2 regions of the Psychrobacillus sp. FSL H8-0483 genome follow, and region 2 is predicted to be linked to the other one. Evidence: riboswitches for the same ligand, from Rfam matches in the RefSeq annotation. Region 2 holds a riboswitch; the other holds the start of a gene.
What was found. A riboswitch is a leader RNA that binds a small molecule or an ion and turns the genes downstream of it on or off. The one in region 2 is predicted to bind cobalamin.

Region 1 (3,432 bases), 440 kb from region 2:
TATGCCCCTTTTTCTTTTGCAAGCTCTACGGAAGCTTGAATTGTTAAGAAAGCCACCTTTTCATATAGCTTATCTGCAAACTCAACTGCTTCATCGGACTCCCAGCGAATGCTATTAAGTGCAAGTAAATGATGCCAACCAAAAGTACCAAGGCCAATTCCACGATATCTTGCATTCGTGCGTTCCGCTTGTGGAATCGGAATCATATTCAAATCAATCACATTGTCGAGCATGCGCACTTGGATTTTAATTAAGCGCTCCAAAACATCCGCTGGAACTGCTCGTCCAAGGTTAATGGAAGATAAGTTACAAACAACAAAATCCCCTGCTTTGCGACGAGTCACAATAACATCATCTTCTAATTGAATGGATTCAAACGAAGTAGCACTCTGGTTTTGGAATATTTCTGTACATAGATTACTGCTGTACACCATACCTGCATGCTTATTTGGATTACTACGATTTACCTCATCGCGGTAAAACATATAAGGCACACCCGTTTCGAGTTGAGAACGCATAATTCGTTTCATCAAGTCAATCGCTGGAACTGTTTCACGAGATAAACGACTATCATTTACACATTCCTCGTATTTTTCTCGGAATGAACCTTCTCCACGTTTCTCATCGTAGAAATCTTCTAGAGAATAGCCTTTTAACTGACGAACTTCATGTGGATCAAATAAATGCCACTCATCACGAGCATCTACTTTTTCCATGAATAAATCCGGCAAGCACACACCAGTGAAAATGTCGTGCGCACGAAGACGCTCATCCCCGTTATTTAAGCGTAAATCTAGAAATGTGAAAATATCTTTGTGCCAAACATCTAGGTAAACCGCAATTGCCCCTTGACGCTGACCTAGCTGATCCACACTCACTGCAGTGTTGTTTAATTGTTTGATCCAAGGAAGGACCCCGCTTGATGCACCGACAAATCCACGAATAGAAGATCCACGACTACGCACTTTCCCCATGTATACGCCAATTCCGCCACCAAATTTAGAAAGCGTCGCTACGTCTGTATTGGTATCGTAAATTCCTTGAAGACTGTCATCAACTGTGTCAATAAAACAACTAGATAGCTGTCCGTGAGGCTTCCCTGCATTAGAAAGTGTTGGTGTTGCAACAGTCATATATAAATTACTCATTGCCCAATATGCTTCTTTTATCTTGCCAAGACGATTTTTTTTCTCTTCTTTCATGAGTGTCATTGCAATAATCAACCAGCGTTCTTGTGGAAGCTCGACGATCGATTTATCAAAGTCCTTTGCTACATAACGATCAAGTAACGTTTTTAATCCGATATATGTAAATAAAAAATCTCGCTCCGGCACAATAAGTTCTGCCAACAGTTGCAGTTCTTCTTGGGAATAAGAATCTGCAAGGCGTTTGTCATATAGACCTTTTGCCACTAATGCTTGTACATTGCTTGCAAACTTACTATATACTGCGTCTGGCGTTGTGTTTCTATGTATTGCTACTTTTTCATATACATCAGCTAAATGAATGCGAGCAGCGACGAATGTCCAATATGTTTCTTGTTCATCTAAAAAGCTTAGTGCCTCTAGTGACATGGACTTGGACCACGCAGACGTTGTACCTTCTGGGAATTTCTTCATCCATCTTTCATGTGTTTTCAGAAGAGGTGCTATATTTTCTTCTCCAAACTCTTTTATTAATTGATGTAATACTTCTTGTTTTTCGGTATTCGTAACAGTTGTCATTTCTTATTCCTCCTTGTTTTTAAAACAGCAAAAAAGCGATGCCTCTTAGCCTCTTCGGCTGAGTCATCGCTCACGATTAAAAAGTAGGAAACAACAGACACATCAATGGTTCGAGATAGAGTCTTCGCCCCCACCTCTCAACCCCCGAAGAAAGTGTTGCTTCACCGATGAAGAGGCAGGTCTACTGGCTCGTGCTTCGTTCTTCTGTTGGCCTTCCCACGATTGCTCGCAGTGGCTATTTCAACAGTCGTCCACACTTACAGTTGCGGGGACAGCTTCGGTATTTAACCGAATTCCCTTTTAAACCATAAAGGTACCTATTCATCGTTCACATACTATATATTGTGTTCACTTCATTTATATAATCTAACATATTGTGTTTATACTTGTATAGAGGGAAAAAAGAACTGTGTCTCTGAAAAGCAGTTCTCCCAACTGAATACGTCCGGATAAATATTTTTCTGACCGGATAGAAAATTTTATGACCGTATAGTTTCATTTCTGACCGGATAATATTTTTTATGACCGTTCAACCTTATTAATCATCCGATTCACCCGAAAATATAAAAAGCAGACATCCTACTAAAATGTCTGCCCATACTTTCTTACATAAACACAATAACTGCTAGCACAGCCGCTAACACGAGACGATAAATCGCAAATGGCATTAATTTAACTCGAGAAAGGAGTTTTAAGAAGAATTTAATAGAGATTAGTGCGAACACAAATGCACTTAAAAATCCTACAATATAAAAGCCCATGTCATCCATATTAATTTGTTCCCAGTTTTTCAAAACTGACACTAGACTTGCCCCAGCCATAATCGGAACAGCCATGATGAATGTAAAATCTGCCGCTGTTCTATGACTCATCCCAAACAATACCCCACCGGAAATGGTAGCACCTGAGCGGGAGAATCCTGGCCATAAAGATAAACATTGCACTAGTCCCACTTTAAATGCTTGTGCATACGAAATTTGATCCAAACTAACGATGGAAGGGTTTTTCGGCCCAAATTTATCCGCAATAATCATCAAAATAGATCCAGCTACAAGACTATATATAACTGTTTCCACTCCAAATAAATGATCATCAATAAAGTCTTTAAACGCAAAACCTAAAACCACAGCAGGAAGCATTCCAACAATAACGTGTAGCAAATTGAATTGCTTGCTCGATTGTTCACTCTCTATTTTATACAATCCTACTAAACTAAATAATCGTTTCCACATAACTACAACTACAGCTAAAATCGAACCTAGTTGTACAACAATTTTAAATGTGTTTGCCGAATACTGCCCTAAAAATTCTTCCGTTTTCAACCACATATCATCGACAATAATCATATGTCCTGTGGATGAAACAGGGGCAAACTCTGTCATACCTTCAACAAAACCTAATATAAGTGCTTTTAACAATTCTAGAATTTCCATAAGATCTCCTTAGTCACGTTTTTTAAAATACCAAACAAGAAATGCAACACCAACTATTGCTAAAATAATATACACTATGTTGGAGTAGATATCCATATACCCTACAATTTCATTCCAGTTATCACCGACAGCTGCTCCCACGGAAACTAACACTGTATTCCAAATTAATGTTCCTAACGTTGTAAACCATAGGAATAACCAGAATTTCATATTCGACATCCCTGCAGGAATCGATATTAAACTTCTTACTAGTGGTACTAGTCTTCCGAAAAATA
Region 2 (3,432 bases):
TGACAAAGACCGTGTATTGATCAAAGGCGACGGCTCTTTCACTTATTTATTACCAGACATCGCTTACCATGAAGATAAATTAGTTCGTGGTTTCGACCAATTGATCAATATTTGGGGAGCAGACCACCACGGGTATATCCCACGTATGAAAGCTGCTATTGAAGCACTTGGATACGAGCGTGAGAAATTAGAAGTATCCGTTATTCAAATGGTTCAATTGTATAAAGACGGCGAAAAAATGAAAATGAGTAAACGTACAGGGAAAGCTGTTACGATGCGCGAGCTTGTAGAGGAAGTTGGACTGGATGCAGTTCGTTATTTCTTCGGTATGCGTTCGGGCGATTCACATATGGACTTTGATTTAGATTTAGCGGTTTCTCAGTCAAATGAAAACCCTGTGTATTATGCACAATATGCCCATGCACGTATTTGCTCAATTCTACGTTCTGCTGAAACACAAGAGTTGAAAGCTTCAACGGATTCACTTGAGCTATTACAAAGTGAAAAAGAATTAGACTTATTGAAAAAAATCGGTGATTTCCCACAAGTCGTGGCAGATGCTGCAAAACTTCGTGCACCTCACCGTGTAGCAACTTATATTCAAGAATTAGCTGCAACATTCCATAGCTTCTATAATGCGGATAAAGTTTTAGATGCAGAAAACGTAGCTCTAACAGAAGCGCGTCTTGCATTAGTTACATCTGCTCGTCAAACAATTGCAAACGCACTTCGTTTAATTGGTGTAAATGCTCCAGAGAAAATGTAATATGTAGTATTAAAGGAGCTGTCCAATAAGCCCATAAATTGAAGCAGGTGTAGAAAAACGAGTCTTTTTCTACACCTGTTTTTTGTATACTTTTTATTAAACTACTATTTTTGTTGGCAATTGATTGTAGTGGAAGACGGCGACTCCAGCGGGAATAGCGTGAGCTGAAGGCCCCGCAGGAGCGAAAGCGACGAGGAGACTGAAGCCATGCCCGCGGAAAGCGTCCGTCTGGAACGGAATCAATACATTGGAAAAGGGACAGTCTCTCAGTCACTATATGACTTTAGGGACAGCCCTTTTTTTTCTCGATGATGGCTTATAATAAAAAAGTTTCTCCATAACATAGATGTGAATCGGTCGAATAACATCGCAATTTGGTCGAATAGTATTAATTATCGGTCAAATAATATAAAAACCTCTGTCGACAACCATTAATTTAAGGTATAATAAGTGCAATGCACAATACATATTTTATTGCATAGAGGTGCTCAAGTTACGGATTACTTGAGTTAAAAGGGAAGCTGGTTAAAGTCCAGCGCGGTCCCGCCACTGTAAATGATACGGTTGTATCATGAGTCAGAAAACCTGCCTTTATGAAATTACACCCATTGCCTACGAGGATAGGTTTGGTGTAGATCGGCTTGGCCATTTTTTCCTCGCAGATTTATACCTATATCTATCTCTCATTCTATGGATGGGAGATTTTTTGTTGCAAAGAATTAGGAGGAATGACAAATGAAGAAGTTATGGCAATTATGGATGGCATCCGCATTAGCAGTTTTACTATTAGTAGGATGTGGACAAGAAGAAGCAAAACCTGTTGAAAACAATGAAAGTCCACAAGTAGAAACTGCAGTAGAAGAAACAGAATTCCCGATCACAATCACAGATGCAGTTGGCAATGATATTACACTAGAAGAAGCACCAAAAACAATCGTTTCAATGATGCCAAGCAATACAGAAATTTTGTTTGCACTTGGATTAAATGAGGAAATTATTGGTGTAAATGATTACGATAACTATCCAGAAGAAGCACTTGAAAAAGAGAAAATCGGCGGGCAAGAATTCAATGTGGAGAAAATCGTATCCATGAATCCGGACATCGTATTCGCACATGAGTCAAGCCTTGGAATGGGCGAAGCAGGATTACAACAAATCCGTGACGCTGGTGTGAAAGTTTTCGTTGTAAAAAATGCAGCAGATTTCAATGAAACTTATACAACAATCGAACAAATTGGTCGTGCTACTGGTAAATTAGCAGAAGCACAAAAAATTGTAGAAGATATGAAAGCAAAAGTAGAAGAAGTAAAAGAGAAAGTTGCAAAAGTAGAAACGAAGAAAACAGTATTCGTAGAAACATCGGATGTTCCTGAAATTTACACACCTGGTAAAGGAACATTTATGCAAGAGATTTTAGATATGGTGAATGCTGAAAATATTGCAGCAGATCAAGAAGGTTGGTTCAAAATTGAGCCAGAAGAAATTGTAAGCCGCAATCCGGATGTGATTATTGTTATGTATAGCTACGTACCTGGAATTGTAGAGAGCGTAAAAGCTCGTGATGGATTCGCTTCTATTACTGCTGTGAAAAATGATGCAGTTGTTCAAGTAGATGAAAACTTAACTAGTCGTACAGGTCCACGTCTTGCAGAAGGATTAGAAGAAGTAGCAAAAGCTATTTATCCAGAGGCATTTGGTGAGTAAAGTCATGATCGGCTACATCCTGTCGATTGCTGCTCTATTAGTAGCAATTTGGCTCGGTGTATCGGTCGGATCCGTTCAGGTACCGATCAGCACATTATGGAATACGGGAGCAGATGAAATCGCGACCAATATAGTTTGGAAAATTCGTATGCCACGGGTTGTACTTGCAGGGCTAGTTGGTGCATCACTAGCCATTGCAGGTGCCGCGTTTCAAGGTTTATTAAAAAACCCGCTTGCAGATCCTTATACGTTAGGAGTGTCGTCCGGTGCCTCAGTAGGTGCCGTGGCTACGCTCTTTTTCGGTATTTCGGTACCCTTTTTAGGAATATACACATTACCTGTTTTTAGTATGATTGGTGCATTTCTTACGATGCTCCTTGTTATTACATTTGCTAAACTAGTCGACCGTTCCATGAAGATGGAGACCATTATTTTAACTGGGATTATTGTTAGTTCCTTTTTAGGCTCCGTTATTTCCTTGATGATTGCACTAACTGGGGAAGAGCTTCGCCAAATTATTGGATGGCTGCTTGGTAGTGTATCGATGCGTGGGTGGGATTTTGTGCAAATGGCTTTACCGTTTGTTGTGATTGGCTCGGCTTTATTAGCATGGAACAGAAGAGAATTAAATGCGATGCTATTTGGAGAAGAGCGTGCAAAGCATTTAGGAGTAGATGTGAAAAAGCGAAAAATGATGATACTAATCGGAGGATCGATGCTAACGGGAACGGCGGTTGCTGTGTCTGGAACAATAGGATTTGTGGGACTTGTCGTTCCGCATATGACAAGGCTTTTATTTGGTTCAGATAACAGACATGTGTTACCGTTGAGTTTCATTAATGGAGCATCGTTATTAATCATTTGTGATTTAGTGTCTCGCACCATTATTTCGCCAACCGAGTTGCCGATTGGTGTCATAACAGCATTTATTGGTGCACCAGTTTTTGCATTTATTTTCTTTA

Region 1: linked by a shared signal. The riboswitch ahead of MHB48_RS01035 (ribonucleoside-diphosphate reductase subunit alpha) and the one ahead of MHB48_RS03070 (ABC transporter substrate-binding protein) in region 2 are both predicted to bind cobalamin.

Annotation. Positions count from the first base shown of each region.
Region 1 is NZ_CP152052.1:198,103-201,534, reverse strand. It holds gene MHB48_RS01035 (ribonucleoside-diphosphate reductase subunit alpha) at 1-1,724, opposite strand, end outside; cobalamin riboswitch at 1,881-2,060, opposite strand; gene MHB48_RS01030 (undecaprenyl-diphosphate phosphatase) at 2,330-3,157, opposite strand; gene MHB48_RS01025 (DedA family protein) at 3,167-3,432, opposite strand, start outside.
Region 2 is NZ_CP152052.1:637,795-641,226, forward strand. It holds gene argS (arginine--tRNA ligase) at 1-766, shown strand, start outside; cobalamin riboswitch at 1,232-1,374, shown strand; gene MHB48_RS03070 (ABC transporter substrate-binding protein) at 1,502-2,470, shown strand; gene MHB48_RS03075 (iron ABC transporter permease) at 2,475-3,432, shown strand, end outside.